DNA from 4 places in the Aneurinibacillus baijiui genome. Region 3 is predicted to be linked to each of the others. Evidence: riboswitches for the same ligand, from Rfam matches in the RefSeq annotation. Region 3 holds a riboswitch; each other region holds the start of a gene.
What was found. A riboswitch is a leader RNA that binds a small molecule or an ion and turns the genes downstream of it on or off. The one in region 3 is predicted to bind S-adenosylmethionine.
Positions count from the first base shown of each region.

Region 1: it holds a riboswitch for S-adenosylmethionine, as region 3 does, so the genes downstream of both, AB3351_RS21680 (homoserine dehydrogenase) here and mtnK (S-methyl-5-thioribose kinase) in region 3, are expected to answer to the same signal.
Region 2: it holds a riboswitch for S-adenosylmethionine, as region 3 does, so the genes downstream of both, AB3351_RS03930 (MetQ/NlpA family ABC transporter substrate-binding protein) here and mtnK (S-methyl-5-thioribose kinase) in region 3, are expected to answer to the same signal.
Region 4: it holds a riboswitch for S-adenosylmethionine, as region 3 does, so the genes downstream of both, metH (methionine synthase) here and mtnK (S-methyl-5-thioribose kinase) in region 3, are expected to answer to the same signal.

Region 1 is NZ_JBFTXJ020000018.1:48,916-54,968, reverse strand. It holds gene AB3351_RS21695 (putative bifunctional diguanylate cyclase/phosphodiesterase) at 1-2,142, shown strand, start outside; gene AB3351_RS21690 (YbjQ family protein) at 2,228-2,542, shown strand; gene AB3351_RS21685 (DUF1002 domain-containing protein) at 2,683-3,588, shown strand; SAM riboswitch class I at 3,671-3,783, shown strand; gene AB3351_RS21680 (homoserine dehydrogenase) at 3,886-5,187, shown strand; gene AB3351_RS21675 (non-ribosomal peptide synthetase module) at 5,437-6,024, shown strand.
Region 2 is NZ_JBFTXJ020000002.1:141,484-147,536, forward strand. It holds gene AB3351_RS03905 (trans-sulfuration enzyme family protein) at 1-88, opposite strand, end outside; gene AB3351_RS03910 (DedA family protein) at 294-896, opposite strand; gene sdaAA (L-serine ammonia-lyase, iron-sulfur-dependent, subunit alpha) at 977-1,861, opposite strand; gene sdaAB (L-serine ammonia-lyase, iron-sulfur-dependent subunit beta) at 1,888-2,553, opposite strand; gene AB3351_RS03925 (ACT domain-containing protein) at 2,572-3,126, opposite strand; SAM riboswitch class I at 3,371-3,483, shown strand; gene AB3351_RS03930 (MetQ/NlpA family ABC transporter substrate-binding protein) at 3,598-4,431, shown strand; gene AB3351_RS03935 (methyl-accepting chemotaxis protein) at 4,585-6,053, shown strand, end outside.
Region 3 is NZ_JBFTXJ020000008.1:94,170-100,222, reverse strand. It holds gene AB3351_RS15555 (hypothetical protein) at 1-249, opposite strand, end outside; gene AB3351_RS15550 (DUF3055 domain-containing protein) at 324-599, opposite strand; gene AB3351_RS15545 (DUF86 domain-containing protein) at 887-1,315, shown strand; gene AB3351_RS15540 (helix-turn-helix transcriptional regulator) at 1,415-2,074, shown strand; gene mtnK (S-methyl-5-thioribose kinase) at 2,122-3,333, opposite strand; SAM riboswitch class I at 3,416-3,523, opposite strand; gene AB3351_RS15530 (TIGR01457 family HAD-type hydrolase) at 3,688-4,479, shown strand; gene AB3351_RS15525 (phosphatidylglycerophosphatase A family protein) at 4,530-5,054, opposite strand; gene AB3351_RS15520 (SDR family oxidoreductase) at 5,111-5,896, opposite strand; gene AB3351_RS15515 (NUDIX domain-containing protein) at 5,962-6,053, shown strand, end outside.
Region 4 is NZ_JBFTXJ020000015.1:35,568-41,620, reverse strand. It holds gene acnA (aconitate hydratase AcnA) at 1-35, opposite strand, end outside; gene AB3351_RS20285 (IclR family transcriptional regulator) at 262-1,011, shown strand; gene AB3351_RS20280 (hypothetical protein) at 1,088-1,399, shown strand; gene AB3351_RS20275 (EamA family transporter) at 1,451-2,281, shown strand; gene AB3351_RS20270 (HD-GYP domain-containing protein) at 2,422-3,504, shown strand; SAM riboswitch class I at 3,565-3,670, shown strand; gene metH (methionine synthase) at 3,766-6,053, shown strand, end outside.

The sequences.
Region 1 (6,053 bases), on a different contig from region 3:
ACAAGGAAACAAGCGGAATATGAGGAAATCCTGTCTGTGGTTCAGCAGTTTTTCCAACAGATGACACATATGCTACAAGATGCACCTATTCTTTTCATCGTTACTGATGAAAGAGGTTTTATTCTTCATATTGAAGGAGATCAAGCCATTCAATCATTGATTTCCAGCCAGGGCATACAGGTTGGAATGCAGTGTACAGAAGAAGCGATTGGAACTAACGCTGTCGCTTTAGCCCTGCGCGAGAATCGCCCGATTCAGTTGGTAGGTGATGATCATTATCAAGAGTTTCTATATGAAAACGCATGTTATACCGTCCCATTTCGTTATATGGATAGGGAGCGGCTGTTGGGTACGGTTACGATCATGACAACCATATCTGCACAGAATGAGCTTCTATTGACAATGCTGTCAACGGTTGTGGGTTCTATTGAACGGGAACTGCAGCTGCGTAGGCAGAATCGTCAGTTGGATATGATGCACCATATCATGATGGATAGCGCACGCAACGGTATTATTGTTACGGACCGAGAAGGAAAAGTGACGGAGTTTAATCAATTTGCTGAACGAATGACAGGAGTTAGGTACTGTGAGATCGTCGGAAGAAACGTGGAACAAATTGAGGCGATTGGTCAATATATCTCCGATGTGGTTGTCCATGATAAGAAATATGAAGATGTTGAAATCGTTTTACATGCTAAGGAAACATCGGAGCGATTTGTGTGTTTATTTGATGCCCTCCCCATTCATGATCAGCATAAACGCGTGATTGGTGCCTTTGGACAGTTTCGCAATATAACTGAACGATATGAAGCAGAAGCAAAGTACAATTATTTAGCATATCATGATGAACTTACGGCTTTGCCGAACCGCCGCTATTTTAAGTACAAGGTTCTTGACTGTATTGGCGAAGCGGAGCAGCAGCAAAAACAGATGGCGGTGCTGTTTATTGATCTTGATCGGTTTAAGCTTATAAATGATACGCTCGGCCACTCCAATGGCGACAGGCTGCTGAAGGAAGTGGGAATACGGCTGCAAAATCAGCTTACCTCACAGGGAATCGTCGCGCGAATGAGCGGTGATGAATTTATTCTGCTGCTGCCTCATATTGAAAAAGAAGCGGATATTGCTTGTATTGCTGATCGCTTGCTTCATGTATTTAAAGAGCCGTTTAATATGAGCGGCTACGAGTTTCATATTACAGCAAGCATGGGGGTGGCCGTATATCCGCAGGATGGAACGGATGTAGAAACACTGCTGATACATGCCGATACGGCGATGTACTGTGCGAAAGAGAACGGAAAAAACAAGTATGTTTTTTTTGCCGAGAGTATGTACAAAAAACCGCACGAGCGCATCCTATTAGAGACGTCGATGCATCGAGCGTTAAAAAATAAAGAGTTTATCCTGCATTATCAACCGCAAATAGATGTGCGAACAGGAAGCATACGCGGGCTTGAAGCGCTGATCAGATGGCATCATCCTGAATTCGGCTTGGTTCCCCCTCATACGTTTATCCCGATAGCGGAAGAGACGGGATTGATTGTGCCGATAGGTGAATGGGTGCTCCGCGAGGCATGTATGCAGAATAAACGCTGGCAGCGTTCGGGAATGCCGAAATTCCGGGTGGCTGTCAATCTATCCATGCAGCAATTCCTTACATCGAACTTAGTTGATACAGTGCGGTGTATTCTAGAGGAGACAGAGCTGGATGCCTCCTGTCTGGAATTAGAGATTACCGAGACGATGACCATGGATGTCGACTATGCTATCCCGACACTGAAGCAGCTGCATGAACTAGGTGTACAGATCAGTATTGATGATTTTGGAACAGGGTATAGCTCGCTCAATTATTTAAAAAAGTTCGCCATCCATCGGCTGAAAATAGACCAGTCGTTTGTGCGCGATATTATGACGGACCCAAATGATGCAAGTATTGTGGAAACGATTATTTCCATGGCGCATAATCTCGGGCTTGAAGTAATCGCTGAAGGTGTAGAAGATGTAGAGCAGCTTCATTTTCTGCAGCGCCAACATTGCGATGAAGTACAGGGCTATTATTTTAGTAAGCCGATGCCTGCGGCTGATTTTGAAAAGCAGCGCAAACAATTGCAGCAGGCAGCCAAAAGGAGCGTTGGTCTTTGAAGTGGACGCAACCTTTTGTTTTGTTTCCACGTAAGTAAAATGAGAAGCCAATGAATACCATCTATATAATACGGAGGGATCGAATATGATTGTAACAACGACCAGTACGCTGCAAGGAAAAGAAATTGAAGAGTACCTTGATATTGTATCAGGCGAAGCGATTATGGGGGCAAACGTCGTCCGGGACTTTCTAGCAGGTATTACAGACATCGTGGGCGGCAGAAGCGGCGCTTATGAGAATAAGCTGGCTGAAGGAAGAGAGATTGCGATGCAGGAAATGAAAGAAAAAGCACGTCGCCTCGGAGCGAATGCGATCATCGGCGTCGACCTTGATTTTGAAACGCTGCGTGAGGGCATGATGCTGTGTGTTGCCACAGGTACAGCTGTTCGCATTCGATGATGCGGGCTGCATAGGAATAAGGTTCTTTCTTCTTTTCCTTCCTGTGCTATAATCAGAAGATGTGAATGCCCCCACATGCTGCCAAAGGTGCATTGTGCGCCGGGCGTGTTCTGTTCTGGCGTGAGGGGAATACATTCATAATGCACAAGCTATTTTTTCATTGGGGAGGAGTGACGGAAGTGAGGAAGCTGTTTTTAGCCCTGCTTCTTTTTCTTCTAACGACAGCGACCGCATATGCGGACGCAGCGCCAGGAGATACCATCGTAACATACGGTAAAGATTTGACATCGACACAGAAACAACAAATTCAAAGTCGTTTTGGAGCGCCGAGCAATGCCCAGGAGCTTACTGTAACGAATCAAGAGGAACATAAATATCTTGACGGTCTGTTGAGCAAAAGTGTAATTGGGAGCCGAGCCCTTTCATCGGCAATGATTCAGCTTGCAGAGCCGGGCCAAGGCATTCATGTAGAAACAAACAATATAACTTGGGTCAGCAAGGCCATGTATGAGAATGCACTGGCGACTGCTGGTGTAAAGGATGCGAATGTAAAGATTGATGCGCCATTCCGTGTATCCGGCACGGCGGCGTTGACCGGTATCATGAAAGCGTATGAGACGGTTACAGGCACCAAGATTGATGAGAATCAGAAAAAAGTCGCTAATGAAGAAATGGTCACCACCGCAAAAATCGGGGAGCAAATCGGTGATAAGGAGAAGGCGGCTGAACTTTTGACCCGTCTGAAAGCCGAGCTTGCCAAGCAAACCGGCAATATGACGGATGATCAATTGCGTGAGATGATCCGCAACGTAGCCAATCAGATGGGCCTTCAGCTCTCTGATGCTGAAATTGAATCACTGGTAAGCATTCTGCGCAAAATTCAAGACCTTAATATCGACTGGAACAAAGCATTGGATCAGATTTCTAGCTATAAAGGGCAGGTACAGGATTTTCTGAATAGTAACCCGGAAGCCAAGTCACTGGTACAGGAAATTCTCACGTTCCTAAAGAATCTCATAGACCAGATCCTTGCCTGGTTCAGATGATAAGGTTGAGTTTAAGTTTGACATTTCTAAGAAAACAAGGTAGGATAATTTACAATTCAAACAAATGAATAACAGTAAGACACTCTTATCTAGAGAAGCGGAGGGATATGGCCCGATGAAGCTTCAGCAACCGCAGGCGCTGCCTGAAAGGTGCTAATTCCATCAAAGCATAGTTGATGCTTTGGCAGATGAGAGGAGGACCTGGTACATTATGCATCCAACCCTCTTCTCCGGAAGAGGGTTTTTTTATATGGCATTATACATAAGCGAAAACAAAAAACAGAGGAGGAAACATAGATGAAGACATGGAAGATTGCTCTACTTGGGCTGGGAACAGTGGGGTCCGGCATTGTGACGATTCTGCGTACACATGCACAACGGATTGAGAGGCAGACAGGCGCACGCTTTGAAGTGGTAGGTGTATTGGTGCGTGATCGTAAGAAGCCGCGGCAAGTAGAAGTGCCCCACCATCTACTTACGACAGACATTGAAGAAATCTGGGAGAGGGGGGCTGACATTGTGGTGGATGCGATGGGTGGGCTTGACCCAGCTCTTGGCTATATGGAAGAAGCGATCAGCCGTAAGTGCCATATCGTATCCGCGAATAAGGAATTGATCGCGGCATATGGTGCGCACCTGCATGATAGGGCAGAAGCGCAGCAAGTCTCCCTTCTGTATGAGGCAAGCGTAGGCGGCGGCATCCCGATTCTCAATGTGCTCAGCCAACTGCTGAATGCAAACCGTATTACACGTATATACGGTATTTTAAATGGAACGACCAATTACATTCTAACCAAGATGGAAGAAGAACAGCAACCATATGATGATGTGCTGGCGCAGGCGCAGGCGCTTGGATTTGCAGAAGCCGATCCGACGGCTGATGTGGAGGGACATGATGCGTTCAATAAAATCCAAATCATCGCACGTCTGTGCTTTGGTGTCGATGCACAGGCCATTGGCAGCGAGCGGATTGGTATTACGTCCATTACAGGAGAAGAGATTGAATTATACGGAAAGCTTGGCTATCGGATCAAGCTGCTTGCAGCAGCAGAAGAGAGAGGTTCCGGCTATGACCTGCGTGTTGCTCCGACACTCGTACCATACGGACATCAACTAGCTGGCGTGAAGAATGAGTACAATGCGGTATATGTGAGCGGCGATGTGGTAGGCGATTTATTATTTACAGGCAAAGGGGCAGGTATGCTTCCGACAGGAAGTGCGATGGTTGAGGATATTTTGAATGCCGTGCGCAAAACGACATTTGTGCCGGATCGGGACGTGCGTACGGTAAAAGAAGAAGCGCAGGATGTACGGCACGTTGCATCGGTGGTGGCATTGTACGAAGTACCGCAGCAGGCTGAGGATTCAGCAAAGCAACGGATTCTTTCATTCTTATCTGCGGAAGCCGGCTTTCTGCATGCAGTGGACACACTTCAAACAAAAGAAGGCACATATATCGCGGCGATACTTAGTGGAGCCGATAGACAAGTGCTGCAGGCGTTTGCCGATCATGTAGGGGCTTCGCTTCGTCTTCGTGCGATTCTCGATGACAGCCTTGCTGTCGCTATCGAAGAAGCGGGTGTGACCCTTTCTCGATAATCATGTGCTGTGAATATGTGCTTTGTTTGTGTGGAAAGGATAAATACGGCGAAAATGTGCGCGAGACAAAGTAAAATGTAATTTTTCATAATATAACGTATGTCAGCAAGAATCAATCGCCATATAGAGCGTTTATCTCTCTATAACTATAAAAAACTCTCTATTTCTATAGCACAGGCGATTGGAGAATGGTTATGGATTTTCGGTATAATAAATAGCAGCAGGAAAAAATGTATAGGAGAGATTTGTATGGCTCAACGAGTAGCCACCGAATACAAGAAACTTGTCCTTGAGTTAAGCACATTACAGCTGCAGTCTTTTATCGAAATGTTTCAAACCGGAGAGTTTAAATCAGAAGTTCGAGTGTATGAGAACGGCGAGAAAGAAATCGTGTTATTTGATAGGGAGCGCCTGATTCCCCTGTCCTTTAAACTGGTTGGTGCCACCTATACCTTTGAGGGCGGCTATACCATCCGGGATGCGAAATTAGCCAACCATATGCGACAAGCTGTACGCCGCTTCAAAGGAAGCGCAGTTGTCCACCGTGTCTATCCGTCATATACGATGATCTATCATTACAACGAAGGAAAAGTAATGAAAATCATTGAGCAAAAAGGCGATAGTCAATCGCTTGTATTTGAATACCGGGATACGGTAGGAGACCTTCAGCGTCTCTTTGAAGCGAGAGGAGTGGAGGACCAGATTGCATGGCTTCGGGTACAGATTGATCAACTGCTTGATTTCCGCAATGGCCGTCTTGCTGCTCATCTGTCCACAGAAGACGTCGATCGTCAGTTAGAGAAGCTCTCTCATCAGTTATTTGTAGCAGAAGCGTAGAATACTATACAAGCATTCTCCAAGAAATA
Region 2 (6,053 bases), on a different contig from region 3:
GATAAATGGGCATCGATTCAGAATCGTTCGACACCGGAAGACGTGCGCTTGCATGAACCGCATGTGTGGTCATATGCTTCGATTTCAAGACGAAGACTCCTTTCGGCAATAAAATAAATACGATCAAGCAGGTTATGTAATGATATAGAGTAACCTTAACAAAAAAAACATACAGGTTGTACATGGAAATTGAAAGGGATGTATACGTGCGCTGTGGATATAATCAAAAGCCAGCCCACGGCTCTTGATGAAAAAGAGTCGGGGCTGGCTTCTGAGGGTTGAGAAGAGCTGTGTTATCTCTCAAGGTTGTACGCAGCACGTCTGTTTATGACTAAGACATAGCCGATAAGCAGCAGCAGGACCCCGCCGATGATAAAGGGCGAATATTCCTGCACAGCGGCTGCCGCTTGTTTATAGTGGGGGCCGAAAGCATAGCCTGCGTATACATAGACGGCCGTAATGGGCAGCGTAGCGGCAAAGGTATACACAGAGAATTGCCATACATTCATTTTGGCCATGCCACACGGAATTGAAATCAACGTGCGGACACCGGGAAGAAAGCGGGCAAAGAAAGCAACGCCCGGCCCGTACTTATGAAAAAAGCGATCGGCCTTTTCCACCTGCTGCTCGCGGATGAAAAGATATTTCCCATACCGCAGGATGAAGGGGCGCCCGCCATAACGTCCGACAGCGTACAGCGTAAGTGGGCCAAGGGTGCCGCCGATAGTTCCTGCCAGCACGGCAAGCCAATAATTCATCTCTCCCTGATAAACCCAGTATCCGGCCAAGGGCAGTACGAGTTCGGCCGGAACGAATTCGAATGTTAATGCCAGCATCAATCCAAAATACGAAAGTCCTTTTAGGATTTCTACAAAGGCAAGAATAAGCTCCGTCATTGTAGACTCCTTTCCGAGGTTGTAAGTGGTGTCGTTTTCCTTATACGGTTATATGCTGGCAAGGTTTCAAGAATATTGTCTTACTTGGTGTTCTCTCCAAAGATTTTTCGTTCCAGCTCGCGTCCGGTCGGTGTAGCGGCAAGCCCGCCGAGCGCTGTTTCTTTTAACGTATTCGGCATTGCGCAGCCGATGCGGTACATCGCTTCAATGACCTCATCTGTTGGAATCGCACTTTTGATTCCTGCAAGCGCCATATCAGCCGCGACCATAGCGTTAGAAGCTCCCATGGCATTTCGCTTCACGCAGGGAACCTCCACTAGACCTGCTACCGGATCACAGACCAGACCCAGCATGTTTTTAAGCGCGATCGCCACAGCTTGTGCCGATTGCTCCGGTGAGCCTCCTGCCATTTCTACGATGGCGGCAGCGGCCATGCCGGTTGCAGATCCGACTTCAGCCTGGCATCCACCTGCTGCTCCGGAGATGAATGCGTTATTGGCAATGACAAAGCCGATAGCGCCTGCCGTAAACAAATAGTTGACCATTTGCTCGCGGCTTGCATTAAGCTTCGGGGCTACAGCGAATAGTGTACCCGGGACAATGCCGCAGGCACCAGCCGTCGGTGTGGCGCAGATTGTACCCATCTTGGCATTGACTTCATTCGTCGCCACCGACTTGCTGACAGCATCAAGCAAAAGTGTGCCTGACAGCGGTTTTTTCTCCTGCAGATAAGTCTGCAATAATACCGCATCGCCACCGGTTAGTCCCGTATGTGAGCGATCCGCTTCCTTAATGCCGCGTTGTACGGCTTCTTCCATAACATCTAGATTACGTGTCATCATTGCTAGTACATCTGTGCGGCTTTTGCCGGACATGTCGCATTCTGTCTCGATCATAACCTCGGCAATGGATTTATTCTCAGTGGTGCAGCGCTCCACCAGTTCTGCAATGGTACGAAAAGACATCCTACATCACTTCCTTCTCCATGTTGTTACAGGGCGGGAATGCTAGACACGCGATTAATATGAGGAAGCGCACAGATGTCCTGCTTGATTTCATCTGCTCCAGATTGATCGGTTTCAATAACCATAAGCGCTTCGGCTCCTTTGGATTTGCGTGCCATTTCCATGTACCCGATGTTTAGTTTATGTGCTGCGAGCACCTCTGATACGGAGGCGACCAAGCCGTAGCGGTCTTCATGCCAGACGAGAAGGGTAGGCATATCCCCGGTCAAACGTACGGAAAAGCCGTCAACTTCGGTCAGTTCTACCTTGCCACCGCCGATGGAAATCCCGCACACTTCAAGAGCACGGGTTTTGTCATAAAGAACAAGGCGGGCCGTATTAGGATGATTCGGTATATCATCGGACGTACGGATCGTAATCTCCACATTCAGATCCTTTGCAATAGCCAGCGAATCGGTGATACGCTGATCGAATGTATCGAATCCGAGGATGCCGCCTACAATCGCAATTTCCGTTCCATGGCCTTTGTATGTTTTGGCGAATGAACCGTAAAAGGTAATCTCCGCCTTCGTCGGCTGATTCCCGAACAGATTTCTTGCGATCAGGCCAATCCGGGCTGCGCCGGCTGTATGAGAGCTGGAAGGACCGATCATAACCGGTCCGATAATATCAAATACAGAGCGATACTTCATCGTATAGCCTCCTGTTTTCTAAGCAGAATAATCATCATGTTCTAAAGGACGCAGCGCCACCACGTTTGTAATCTGGGGCAGGCGCGTAATCGTATCCATTACCTCCGCATCGATATGTTCATCGGTTAAGGAGACGAGCAGCGCGTTTTTCCCTTTTTGCTCACGTGATACTTTCATGCTAGAGATATTAATATGATGTGTGGCGAGGATGCGCGACACGTCGCGGATCACGCCAGGGTAATCTATGTGATAGACGAGAATACCGTGTGTACCTGGTACAATTCGGCAGTTGTAGTGATTTATTTTGCTAATAAATACATCTTGATGATCTTTTTCAAGTCTATATTTATTCTTACCCACCTGTAAGACAGCGATTTCATTCGTATACTCTCCTGAGCTGGCTTCAATCTTCATCGCATGTTTATCTGCTTGCCCAAGTAGACCTGTGATAAGATTGCGGGCGATTTCTTCGCGATGCTCATATGTGAGAATATTGAGTGAAGCTTCTGTTATGCCTTGCTCTAGGTGGCGGATCAGCTTGCCCAATTCAACAAGATCGGCATAGTTAACCATGTGCGTCCTCCTCAAAGTTCATGTAGCACTAACAAGATTGTAAGTAAAACACGAACATTATTCAATGGTTAAATGCGCATCGAATAAAACAACGGAAAAATGTTCGTGTTTTGTAGTAGGTGGACCTATAAATTACATGCTGCTATGGTCGGAAAAATAAGAAGAGAAAAAAGTTTCTAAAACATAGTTGACGAATGAGTTTAATAATATTAAGATAAAAAGCAAGCAATTGAATAAACAATGACTCTTATCAAGAGAGGCGGAGGGACTGGCCCGATGAAGCCTCGGCAACCGTACCGGCATATTGCTGTGTAATGGTGCCAATTCCAGCAGAACTGTAGTTCTGAAAGATAAGAGGTCGAACGGACCCTATTGTGTATCCGATGGCCTCTTATCTTAAGAGGCCATTTTTTGTTGGAATTTCGCGATGGGTACATACCAAAGACAAAAAGATGAAAGAGGGGATTCATAATGAAGAAATGGTTGGTGGCACTGCTTGTTGTATTGAGCATTGGACTTTTGGCTGCATGCGGGCAAAAAGAAGAAAAAGCAGCAAATGGAGGGACAGCACAGGAACCGAAGAAAATTAAAGTAGGTGCAAGCGCTGTGCCGCATGCGGAAATCTTAGACCATGTAAAGGAAAAGCTGAAAGAACAGGGCATTGAGATGGAAGTAAAAGTGTTTGATGATTATGTCCTGCCAAATACAGCGCTTGAAGATAAGCAGCTAGATGCGAACTATTTCCAAACGGTTCCGTATATGGAGCAGTTCAATAAAAAGCACGGTACACATATTGCAGCGCTTGATGGTATCCACTTCGAGCCGATGGGTCTCTACCCTGGTAAAGAAAAAGGAGTAGAGCCAAAGCAGGGCGCAGTGATTGCGATTCCGGACGATGTGACAAACAGTGCACGTGCGCTGAAATTGCTTGAAACACAGGGCTGGATTAAACTGACGCCGAATAAAGAGCTTAATAGCATTACAAAACAAGACATTGTCGAAAATCCAAAAAACATCCAGGTAAAAGAAATGCAGGCTGCAATGCTTGCTCGTGCAGTGAATGAAGTAGATTACGCTGTAATCAACGGTAACTATGCAATGGAAGGCGGACTTGCGCCGGATACTGCCATTGCTATGGAGAAAAAGGAGTCCGATGCAGCAAAGCAGCATGCTAATATCATCAGTGTACGTACGGGCGATGAAGGCCGAGAAGATATTAAAAAGCTGATCGAGGTATTAAAATCCGATGATGTGAAGAAATTTATTGAAGAGAAATACAAAGGAGCCGTTGTTCCGGTCTTCTAATAGAAAAGAAAATCAACTAGTTTATGCTTGCTAAGTCCTGATTAATAATAATCAGGACTTTTTTCTTGTGTATCTTGCTTCTTCTTCTTTCTTTTTGTATGATTTTTAGTAAATATAGACTATGTAAATATACTTATATAAGGAGAGGCGATCATGAAGATCCATACGCGTGTTTTTCTTGCTATTCTTGGCATCGTTATTTTAATGTTTGCATCAATCATTGGGACGGTTTCCGTTCTATCAAAGAATAAAGCGGAAGAGGAAGCAAAGAAGATTACCGCATCTTTTGCCAAAGAGCAAGCCAACAGCATCTCGAATGAGTTACAGACACCTCTGAATGCGGCTCACAGTCTTGCCGCTACATTCGAATCTATGGTTAAGACAGGTAATTACTCTCCTGCCACATATGATGTGATATTGAAGAATATGACAGAGAAGCATGGGACATTTCTTGGGACCTGGATTGTTACCGAACCCAATGTGTTTGGCGATAAAACAGTGCAGACTGCATATTCTCAAGCCTATGACAAAACGGGACGCTTTGTATCCTTCTGGGCGCGTAATGGGAATGGGATAGAGCGTGCGGGTGTTGAGAATACGGAAAATATGAAGGAAGGAACACATGATTTTTATATGCTGCCGAAGAAAACGGGGAAAGAAACGATTATGGACCCGTATATGTATGAAATCAACGGCAAGAATGTATTGATGACTTCGTTAATCGTTCCGCTGACTATCAACGATACATTTGTAGGAGTTATTGGGGTGGATTTGTCACTTGATTATTTTCAGGAGATGAATAGCAAGATCAAGCTCTATGATAGCGGATTTGGCGTCATTCTTTCAAATAACGCAACATTTGTGGCGCACCCAACGAAAGAGAATATCGGAAAAAATGTGACAGAGTTAAAAGGTCTGCAAAATGTGGAGCAGCTAAAAAATGCGGTAAAAACAGGTACGGCCTATACTATCCTTGACTATTCACCAACAACGAAAAGCGAACTGTACAAAGTAACTGAACCGATTGCGGTTGGCAGCACAGCTACACCGTGGTCCTATGTTATCGCAGTTCCATTGAATGAAGTGCTTGCTTCGGCCAATGGTATGATGCTGTTGAGTTTAAGTATGGCGCTGATCGGGACAATCATCCTGGCGATTCTTCTGCATTTCATTGTACGTGCCGTAGTGCGGCCGATTACGACCGCTGCTTCCTACTGCAAGCAAATGGCAGATGGGGATTTTACATTCGAAGTGCCTGAGCGGGATCTTGTGCGCAAGGATGAGGTTGGCGAGCTTGCTGTATCGCTTATTGGTATTAAAGAGAATATGAAAGCTATGATCGAGAGAATGAAAGATCATGCAACCACGGTGTCCGCATCGGCGGCACAGCTACAGCGCAGCACCGATCAGGGTGTGCATGCAGCTGATGAGATTGTACGGGCGGTACAGGAGGTTGCCAGCGGCTCAATCGTGCAGGAGCAGAGTGCGGATGAAAGTGCTCGGGCGATGGAAGAAATGGCGCTTGGAATTCAGCGTGTAGCGGAAGCTTCCTCCTCGATTGCAGAGGCGTCTAGCGATATTACGAATCAAGTTCGGACAAGCAACGGCTCTGTGCAGCAGGC
Region 3 (6,053 bases):
TGTTGGATGAGCGCCGGGGTCTTGGCGAGGAATGCCTTCATGCAGCGAACGGTATTCGTAGGCGAAGGCAGACTGCACCTTCTCCCCCGTATCCCAGGATTCTTTGCCAAGGAATGGATGGGCGAATGCTGCCGTACCATATGGACCCTCAGGAAACTCTTCAGGATAACGCGTATGAATCACGCTCTCCTCTGTCTTAAGCGGTCTAAATTGTTCTTCGCGCTTAACGGATAGTGGTTTGCGAAACAACAAAAAACCCCCTCCTTCTTCACATATCAGGATAGGGGTAGTATCAAGCAGATCAGGTAGTTTTATGCAGGGAATTAAATGCTTAAACGCAAAAACTCCCGCAGTTCTTCCGCTTCTTCCTCCGTCATATTGAATGCTTCCTCTAGATAACCCTCTTCATCTAAATCTTTCTGTCCAAGGATTGCCATACGGTGGGTGAGGATATTAAGCACAAGACTTTTCCCGTAGAAATTCTTTGTTTTAATAATCGCAAGATCATGACGGGCAGTCTCCCCGATGAAGCTTACATATCTTGTTTTTGTTTCTTCTGTATGATCATATAAAAATGTCCAATCTCCATGCTGTGACATAATCTGACCCTCCTATGGAATGTGTTTATTATATGCGGTAAGTCTACCACGTTCTTTTTCTATGGCAATTATATGATAACCGCAAGTGTAGGGCAATGTCCGAACACTTTCAGTCATGGTATACTGAGGCAATAGGGGATCTCTTGCAAGGAGTGAATGAAATGGAAATGGAGAATATTATGCAGGGTGTAACCATTTTTACTCTGCTCATTTTAACATTTGTTATCACCATTGTTGCATCAAAAAGAAAAAAGAAAAAGAACGATAAATAGGAGTGGACGAATAGGATGTATCAAGTAAATGTAGAAAAAATTGAAGAACATTTAACCTATCTTGAACAGGTGCTGTTTTATATTGCTCCCGTGATACAGGATAGCGAGGAAGCTGCCGATGCTCTGACAGTGCTTGCGCTTGAACGAGCGCTGCACATTGCGCTTGAGACGGTAGCGGATGTAGGCAATTATCTGATTGATGGCTTTATTATGCGGGACCCGGGCAGCTACGAAGACATCGTTGATATTCTAGAGGACGAGACCGTCGTTGAGCCGGAGATGGCGGAATCGCTGCGTTATGTAGTAAACGCCCGCAAGATGTTGATTACTACCTATACGGATGTGGATCGGCACACAGTGAGGACCATGCTGTGTACCCATTTCTCTCATTTGCAACAGTTTCCGGTGCGTGTACGCGATTACTTGAAAAAAGAACTGCTATAATTCCGATAACATCGTCACGATAGTTTTTATATTATATTGTATAGAAATTTACTTATTTCATAAAATCAAGTACAATATAGGAGAGGAAGGTGAAGGAAGATGAACAAAGACAAATCCTCTTCTACGCGCAACCAAATTTTGCATATGCTGAAGATGAAAGGTTCAATGACGGTAGGCGATATGGCGCAAGAACTAGGCATTACCGAAATGGCTGTGCGCCGTCACCTTAATACATTAGAGCGGGATAATTTGATTGAGTCACGTCTTTTGCGTCAAGCAATGGGACGCCCAACCAATGTATATTCGCTGTCCGAGGAAGCCGACAATATGTTTCCTAAGAATTATCAGGATCTCACGTTAGAATTCCTTAATGATATTGAAGAGTTACAGGGTGCACATATGGTGGAGGCACTTTTTCGGCTTCGCCAGCAGCGCCAGGAGAGTCTATATCGTGACATTGTGCCTTCTGATAGTGACTTTGAGAAGAAGCTTGAAGCGCTTGTGAAGATGCAGAATGAAAAAGGATACATGGTTGAGCTGAAAAAGGACGAACAAACCGGTAAATATATTTTCGTCGAATCGAATTGTCCGATCTCAACAGTCGCCAAGGAATATGTATATGCATGTAATTGTGAGAAAACACTGTTTGAAAACGTGCTGAATGCGAAGGTGGAGCAGGAAGAATGCATGGCCACCGGAGGCGATAATTGCGTATATATTATTCATAAGAAAGATGGAGAAGACACGAAGCAAGCGTGAAAAGAACCGCACCGAATTAGATTCGGTGCGGTTCTTTTTTGTGTAGGCTACTTTTGTATAACTGAAGCGGAGATAAGTGAAATTAGATCGTCAATTTGCTGAAACTGCCCGCGCTTGAGAACTAGCTCTTGGCCGATGGTAAGCGCGAGCGCCTCCCCCTTCGCGCGAAGAATCGGATCGCTGATGCTCTCTAGATCAGAAACATGGGCAAGACCGATTATGCGCCGCATCATTTTGCAGCCGGCATAGCCTGCCGTATCCTGCAGTATGCTATGAAGGTATGCATCCAGGTAGCCGGGAACCTTCGCATACGGCTCATGCGCCTGCTCCGTCCATAAGGTACGGAACTCAGCTTCGAAGACCCGCCATACATCAGCGGTAGTCTCTAGCAAGTAGTTCTGATATGCATCTCTTTCCTGAGGGTCTAACGTATGCCCTTCGTGTGCGGCATAGTTTAGCAGAAGATTGGCAAGAACAGCGCCGATATCAAATCCCATTGGACCGTAGTAAGCGAATTCCGGGTCGATCACTTTGGTATCGTCTTCCGTTACCATGATGCTTCCCGTATGGAGATCTCCATGCAGAAGCGCCTGTCCCCGTGTCATGAAGCCGTCTTTGAGCTTGGCTACCTCAAGCCGCAGATCATCATTTGCCCAGATGCGCTGCACGGCGTTAGAGATAAGCGGATTGTAGGAGTTGGACGGATCATCTTGGAACGGATAGGTAAATACGAAGCTCTCTGTAATGTTGCAGAGCTCCGGATTGATGAAGGAAGCTGCTTTTCTTTTTTTCTCTACCGGCGGCATGGCCAAATCGGATGTTAGAAACAACGTTCGGGCCAGAAATGTACCAATATGTTTTGCGAAATTAGGATAGCGCTTTCTTTCAACAAGTGCTTTGCGCATAATTTGGTAGGCGGACAGGTCCTCCATGACGATTAATGCAAGCTCTGTGTCATAGTGGTAGACAATAGGAACGGACCCAGGACACAGTTCATTTTCAAGAATAAGTGCTTCACTCTCAATGCGGGCGCGATCAAGTGTAAGCGGCCAGGAATCACCGATTACGCGTACATACGGCAGCGCTTGTTTGAAGATGATGCTTTTGCCGGATGGACCTTCGTCTTTAATGTGGAAGACAAAATTTAAATTTCCATCTCCGATCTCATGACTGGTCAGTTTGGCATCCTGTGGAAAAAGACCGGGGATGCTGCGAGCATATTCAACGGCCTCTTGCTCACTAAGTGTACGGTATGACATGACGATCACTCTCCTTATTCTCACACGTTTCAAAACAAAAACCCTTCTTCGCATTCGAAAGAAGGGCGCGCATACAATCGGAACCTTATCTTTCAGAATGCAGATTCTGCAGGAGGTAGCACCTTACCGTATCGTGCGGCAGGTTGCCGGGTATCATTGGGCCAGTCCCTCAACCATCTCTTGATAAGTATATATAAGTTTCTGACTTGATTCTTTAAAATGTAGAATGCTTTATTTGATTTGTCAAGCAAATTAAAATACTCTTCTGCTTACTGGGCGCACCTGCATTGGCCTTCACTGTTGTATGATATGATCAAGAAAGTGTAGAGGAGAGGAATAAGAAGGAGGCATACGATGACACAGCGTACATATAAGGGGTATTTACTTGATCTTGATGGTACGATTTATAGGGGTGGTGAGGTGATTCCGGAGGCTGTCACATTTATTGAAGCGTTAAAGGAAAGAGAAATTCCATATCTGTATGTCACGAACAATTCATCGCTGACACCGGAAGCGCTCGCGAACAAGTTGAGTGGAATGGGACTTGATGCCAAGCCAGAGGATTTCTTCACGTCGAGTATGGCAGTGGCTGAAACTATAGAGAAGTTGGTGAGTAAGGAAAAGACCCAGGCCCCTGTCACTGTACTTGCGATTGGCGAGACAGGGCTTAGGACGGCACTAGCTGAAGCAGGATATTCTATTGTAGAGAAAGCGCCCGCTTCCTATGTAGTTGTCGGCATTGACCGGCAATTTAGTTATGAGAAAATGAAGCAGGCAACGCTTTCGATTTATGGGGGAGCCCGTTTTCTTTCGACGAACTGCGACCGCGCGATTCCGACAGAGGAAGGACTTGTGCCTGGCAATGGATCGCTTACAGCCGCCATCTCCTATGCAACAAGAACAGAGCCTTTATATGTCGGGAAGCCGGAGGAGGCCATTATTACTCTGGCGTTGGAGCGGCTTGGTCTTCAATCCGATGAGGTGCTGCTGATTGGGGATAATCTGGAGACAGACATTGCAGCCGGTGGAAACAGCGGGGTGGATACGCTTCTTGTATACAGTGGATTCAGCAAGCAAGCTGACATTGCAGGAGCAGTGGTAAAGCCGACATATACGGCGCAGAGTTTAGACGATTGGACAATATAAAGGAGAAAGGCTGCCGTATATATGCGGCAGCTTTCTTCAATTGGACGTAATTATTTTGTGCCGAAGCGGCTATGTGCCAACCGGCTGGAAGCGGCGGCTGCAATAGCGCCTACAATATCATCAAGAAACGTATGGACATTTCCAGCCTCTTCCTCCTGTGTATTATGCTCTTTTTTGCTGTTTAACTCTTTTAGAATGCCTGGTTTTACTTTATCCACGTAGCCGTAGTTTGTAAATCCGATGCTGCCGTAGACATTGACGATCGACAGAGCCAGTATTTCATCAATGCCGTACAGTCCTTCGTCTTGTTCCAGCATTTCTTGCAGCGGCTCCATTAATTGCTTTTTCTCAGCCAGAATATCAAGTTGGATGCCTGTAAGGATGGCGTTTTGAATTTCACGTTTTTCCAGCACCTTTTTAATGTTGTGTTCACAGGTATCATAGGAGAGATCAGGAAAGTATGGTTTCTGTAAATACATCACCAGCTCGACCATATGGTCCATGGTGACTCCGCGTTCTTTTAACAAACGATAAGCGGTTTCCCGCACTTTTTCATCTCGAACGGCATGTTCCATGTTGCTCATTGGCTTCGCTTCCTTTGTATGGGGATTTACGGAAATATGTGTGTTGCTTACTGTTCCCGCATTTGTTTGTATTTATTAAGGACGTCTTTTCCTCCGGTAACCTCAAGGACTGTACCGGTGATGAAGTCGGATGCCTCGCTGCAGAAGAAGGTAATCGCGCGTGCGATGTCTTCTCCGGTTCCCGGACGTCCGATGGGTGTATCTGCATCTTGAATAGAGCGAACATCTGCGATGTGTTTCTCTTTATCTTCTCCTACAATATCGCCGGGACACACCATATTCGCTGTAATACCATACTCCGCTTCTTCTAATGCAATCGTACGTGTTAGCGATACTAATCCGGTTTTGGCCGCGGCAAACGCGGAGCGGTACATCCAACCGGGGGCGGTTTGAGCTTTTTCGAAACCGATCGTAATGATGCGCCCCCATCTATTGTGACGCATATATGGAATGGCGGCTCTGCTTAGATAAAAGGCGCTTGATAGGTTCCCGGTTACCATGTTGTTCCATTCATCATCTGTATACTCCGCAAGTTTTTTTCGCGGCTTTATGTACGGTCCGGCGTTTAAGACGAGAATATCGACACGTCCGAAAGCTTGGGCGAGCGCTTCGACGATATTCTGTGCCTCCGTAGGACGGCTTACATCGCCTTGAACCAGCAGCACGTCAATCCCGTATTGCTCAATAAGCTCTCTGCGCAGCTTGTCGGCTTCCTGTGTGCTTGTCCGATAGTTGAGTGCAAGGTGGATGCCCTGTGCTGCAAGTTCATGAGCAATGCGGACACCCAGGCCTTTGGCGCTTCCGGTAATTAATGCTGTACGAGTACGCTTCAAAAAACCACCCCTTCCTGCATGGAATGTTTGATTAGTCTTTATTTAATTGTATATTAAGGGTAACAATGAAAGAAAGTATTGAAAGTCGGAAAGTGTGGTGCAGGGCATTGTTCTATTATTTTTATGATAAAAGCGGACAGTTTATTTCTTTAACATT
Region 4 (6,053 bases), on a different contig from region 3:
GACGAACGAACAGCAAAATTATCTTTCTTTGCCAAAGTAATGACCTCCTTCATATTTCGTGACGGTTTCGTCAGGTGAAACTGTGTTTCTCTTTCCGATAATATTATACTGGTTTTTCAGCAGAACGTACATACATTTTTAAACTTTTTTTCAAAATTAGATGATAGTTTACGAGACAAACATCAATAAGGTATAATGTCAAATATTGCAACAGGGTTTCGTTGAATGAAACTACCGTAAACAGGAAGGTGAACGGATACGATGGACGCTTCCGATAATAAAATGACCGTACGTGCGGTGGACCGGGCGCTTGATGTGCTGCTGTGTTATATTGATGAAAAAGAACTGACGCTAACGGAGATCTCCCATAAAGTCGGATTGAATAAAAGCACGGTATATCGCCTGTTAGGCTCACTCGAAAGCAAAGGATTTCTAACGCGTAATCCTGATACGGAGAAGTACCAATTGGGATTTCGGGTGTGGCAGCTCTCTGCCAATCTTCCCCAGGGGGACGACCCGGCAACCATTCTGCTGCCGGAGATGACGCGGTTAAGAGACCAGGTGGGAGAGACGATCAGTTTATATGTGCGCAATGAAAATGAACGGATTCGGGTGCAGGCGGTAGAGAGCAATGAAACGATTCGCAGAGTGGCACCGATTGGAGCGCATCTCCCGCTATCCGTAGGCGCTTCTAGCAAAGTATTGGTTGCCTATGCGCCGCATGATATACAAAAGCAGATCTTATCTGATCCGACATGGCCTTCTTCTATCGATAAAAATGCGTATATAGAGCAGTTGGAAGAAATCAGGCAGAGCGGCTATGCAACAAGTTCGGAAGAGCGTGAACAGGGAGCGGCAGCTGTATCTGTTCCGCTGTTTAACCGAAGGGGACAGCTAGTCGCGGCATTGTCCGTATCAGGCCCATCCAACCGTCTGACTTTAGAGAGGATGAAGGACAATCTGCCATATGTCATTGTGGCGGCAAAAAGAATGGGGAGCATGTTAAAATAGACAGGGCAGTCATCTGGCATGTAGTCTATATGCTTCTCAACCCTGGATGTACACTTTTTAAACAAGGAGGATCGGGATGGAACAAACATATGAATTGACTCTTACCCCTCTGCAGATGGAAGTGCTAATAGAATCAGTACGTGGATTTGTTGACAACAAGAAGCTTTTGCATGTACCTACGGCAACAGGAGAAGTCGTAGGTCTTCCGCTTACGGAAGAGGCGCTGACATGGCTGATTGAAGCATGCGGCCAGACAGAGGAGAAGCAGCATGTGATCATCCGGCTCGCGGAGGCGGCCGATGATAAGACGGAAGTGACGGTTCAGCGCGTATGTGCTGAACAGGTATATACATATGAAGTACAGCTTTCGCAGTTTGACGAACAATAGTAGGACCGGCAGAGTAAGACAAAATTTTGAAGGCAAAGAAGGTATAGGAGTATGTGGCTTTTTGCAGCCTTGATTACTGCGGTGTGTTTTGGCGTCAACAATACGATTATAAAGTGGAGCACCTCTCGCGGTTTTTCCAAGGTTAACATTCAATTTTTCTTTTATTTCATTGCATTTTTAATCATTTTAAGTGCGGGTTTACTTTCGCACACGCTGCACCCGAATCTTACCTCCATTCTGCTTGGAAGTCTGATCGGGGTCTTGAACGCGAACGGCAATATTCAGATGGCAAGAGCGTTTGAAAAAGGGCCAGCTAGCCTCACGTCACCTTTGATTGCAGCCAATGCAATCTTCCCGGTACTTGCAGCGGGCGTCATTTTTCATGAACAAATTCCTTTTCTTCACTGGATTGGTATTCTATGCATGATGGGATCGGCAATGGTCATTCAATATACGCCCGGTTCCAAAAGCAATACAAATTACTTGCCATGGCTTGGACGTGTTGCCTTCGCATTCTTTTCTTTTGGCATACTTGGAATACTAATGAAGCAGTCCTCGCAGCTACATATTAGTTCGATGGATATGCTTTTAGCCATGTATGGAGGGGGCAGCTTGTATTTGGCGATAGGATTAGGCCGGGAGCCAATTCGCCTAAAAGAAGCGAAGATCGGAAGTCTGGTAGGCGTATTGAGCGTAGTCGGCTTCAGCTGCTACTTTTATGCGCTGCAGACCGGTATTGCAAGCATCGTCTTTCCGGTAGTGAGCCTGAATTGCTTGGTCGTTATCCTGATGGGATACTACCTGTTTAAAGAAAAACTAAGACCCTATCAGGTATATGGAATATGTACGGCCCTGCTTGGGCTCGTCCTGACTAAGATATAGCATGGTAGAAGACCATCCTTTATTCATAGGGATGGTTTTTTTTGTTATAAGTTTTTGGTAATAAACCTAAATACCTGTGCTACAATTTGATAGGGTAGAAAGTTTCAGACAGAAAAGTTCAGGAAAGTAGGGTTTGCTACGTGAAAAAATTACATATTAGCTCCGTAAAACCAGGAGATAAGATAGCGAAAACGATCCTCTCAGAGACGGGTCATGTCCTGCTCGGTACAGGCCTTGAGCTTAGTCAGCGATACATTGAGCGCTTAAAAGACATGGGAATTGATACCGTATATATTGAAGATAAGCATACGGACGATATCATACCAGAGGACGTGATTGACGATACAACACGGCGCAAAGCGGTCGAAACCGTCTACAAGACAATGACAGGACTAATGGATCAACCGAAAGTAAAGGGAAGAACCTCTATACCGGATATGGGAAAGACATTCCGCGATGTATTCGGTAATATTCTAGGCGATTTGAGCGGACGAAAAGAAGTGCTGGTGAATCTGGTAAATCTACATTCACTTGATGGATATTTGTTTCATCACTCTGTAAATGTAGCGGTGCTTGCAGGAATTATCGGGCTTGCTAAGGGATATAATCGTGATCAATTGGTTGATTTGGGAGTAGGGGCTCTGCTGTTTGATATTGGAATGACGATGCTTCCCAAAGAATTATGGAACAAAAAGACCGCGCTGAATCCAGAAGAGAAGATGCGGGTGGAGAAGCATACGGAAGAAGGGTTCAACCTGTTGCGCTATCAGTATGACATCTCATTATTATCCGCACATTGTGCGCTTCAGCATCATGAGCGATATGATGGATCAGGATATCCGCGAAAATTGCAGAATAATCAAATTCATGAATATGCGCAGATAGTTGGCATGGCAGATGTGTATGATGCACTCACATCACACCGTTCGTATCGCCAGCATTATACGCCGAATGAAGCGACAGAATACTTATTTGCCGCTGGGAATTCGTTATTTAATCTTGAATTGGTGCGGTTGTTCGTCAAGCACATTGCCGTGTATCCGGTTTCATCTACTGTAGTCTTGAATACGGGACAGGTGGGTGTTGTCTCTTCTGTTGATCCAAAAGCTGTTCACAGGCCGATCGTACGCATTGTTGAAGAGAAAGATGGTACACCTGTATCTTCTCCGTATGAAGTAAATTTACAGCAGCGGACAAATATTGTAATTGTACGAACAATATAATTATCTATTGACTCTTTTCATTCATTGATCAATAATAAGAAAAATGAAAACTTATATCGTTTCTTATCAAGAGTAGGCTGAGGGACTGGCCCGATGAAGCCCGGCAACCGGTATGTACGTGTACACGGTGCCAATTCCAGCAGGATTTTTTCCTGGGAGATAAGGAGTGCGCTGATTTTTATTGAACTCAGAGACCTTCCTTCTTTCAGGGGGTCTTTTTTTATTATATATAGAAAATTGGAGTCGGAAGGGATGATAAGAATGAATGAAACAGCACTGAAGAAACTGCCAATAGAGACACAGTTAAAGCAGAAAATTCTGGTAATTGATGGAGCGATGGGTACAATGCTGCAGCAGGCGAACCTTGGCCCGGAAGATTTCGGCGGAGAGCATTATGAAGGCTGTAATGAGATACTTAATCTTACACGCCCGGATCTTATCCGCAGCATTCATGACACGTACCTGGAAGCAGGTGCAGATATTATCGAAACGAATACCTTCGGCGCTACCTCGATCGTACTTGCGGAATATGATGTGCAGGACCGTTCAAGAGAGATTAATCTAGCCGCTGCCAAGTTAGCGCGTGAAGCGGTCGATGCGTATTCAACACTTGACTGGCCTCGCTATGCGGCTGGCTCAATCGGCCCGACGACCAAGACATTATCGGTGACAGGCGGCGTAACGTTTGAAGAATTAATCGAGACGTACTATGAACAGGCACTTGCGCTGATTGAGGGCGGTGTCGATGTTCTTCTCTTAGAGACGGCACAGGATACGCTTAATGTGAAGGCTGGTGGGATTGGAATTCAGCATGCATTCGAAGCGGCCGGACGCAAGGTACCGGTGATGATCTCCGGTACGATTGAGCCGATGGGTACGACGCTTGCTGGTCAGAATATCGAAGCATTCTATATTTCATTAGAGCATCTTCAACCGGTTTCAGTCGGATTAAACTGTGCGACAGGACCCGAGTTCATGCGCGATCATATTCGTACACTGTCCGGCATGGCGAGCTGTGCAGTTAGCTGTTATCCGAATGCCGGTCTGCCGGATGAAGACGGACACTATCATGAATCGCCGCAGGCACTGGCGGCCAAACTGGCCGGATTCGCCGAACAAGGCTGGATTAATGTGGCGGGCGGCTGCTGCGGTACAACGCCGGACCATATCCGCGCCATTGCCGAAGCGCTTCAAGCGTATAAACCGCGTGTTGCACAGGGTCTGCACACTCATGCCGTATCCGGCATCGAACCGGTCTATCTTGAGGAGGATAACCGCCCATTGATGGTCGGAGAGCGTACGAACGTTATCGGCTCAAAGAAATTCCGTGATTTGATTAAGGAAGGCAAGTATGAAGAGGCCTCAGAGGTTGCGCGTGCTCAGGTAAAGAAGGGCGCCCATGTGATTGATATTTGTCTTGCAGACCCGGATCGGGATGAAGTGGAGGATATGGAATCCTTTCTGAAGTTTGTTGTACGCAAAGTAAAAGTACCGCTGATGATTGACTCTACCGATCCGAATGTCATCGCGTTAGCATTGAAGTATTCACAAGGTAAAGCGATCATTAATTCCATTAATCTAGAGGACGGAGAAGAACGCTTCGCTGAGGTAGCACCGCTTTTGCGGAAGTTCGGCGGGGCCGTAGTTGTTGGCACGATTGATGAGAAGGGGATGGCGGTAACGAAAGAGAGAAAGCTTGAGGTGGCGGCACGTTCTTATGATCTGCTGGTAGGGAAGTACGGTCTTTCTCCACGTGACCTGATTTTTGATCCGCTGGTATTTCCCGTAGGAACAGGGGATGAGGCGTATATTGGTTCAGCCAAAGAGACGGTAGAGGGCATTCGCCTGATCAAAGAAAAGCTGCCGGAGTGCCAGACCATTCTAGGTGTGAGTAACGTATCGTTCGGATTGCCCCCGGCAGGACGGGAGGTGCTGAATGCTGTGTACTTATATCACTGCACCAAAGCCGGCCTCGATTATGCGATTGTAAATACGGAGAAGCTGCAGCGCTTCGCTTCGATTTCAGATGAAGAGCGAAGGCTTTCCGAAACGCTGTTGTTTGAGACAACGGATGAGGCGTTGGCGACATTTACCGCCTTTTACCGGGAGAAAAAAATAGAGAAAAACGAAGAAGTATCGAACCTCACACTAGAAGAAAGGCTTGCCCGTTATGTTGTTGAAGGAACGAAGGAAGGGTTACTTCCAGATCTTGAAGAGGCACTTGGTATATATGCGCCGCTTGACATTATCAATGGGCCGCTGATGAATGGTATGGATGAGGTAGGACGCTTGTTCAATGATAATCAATTGATCGTTGCCGAAGTATTGCAGAGCGCTGAAGTCATGAAAGCATCCGTTGCCTACCTAGAACCGCATATGGAGAAGACAGAATCATCGGCTAAAGGAGTGGTGATGCTTGCCACCGTAAAAGGTGATGTGCATGACATCGGGAAAAACCTGGTCGAAATTATTCTGGGCAACAACGGCTATAAGATCATTAATCTCGGCATCAAAGTTCCGCCAGAGCAGTTGATTGAGGCCTGTCGCAA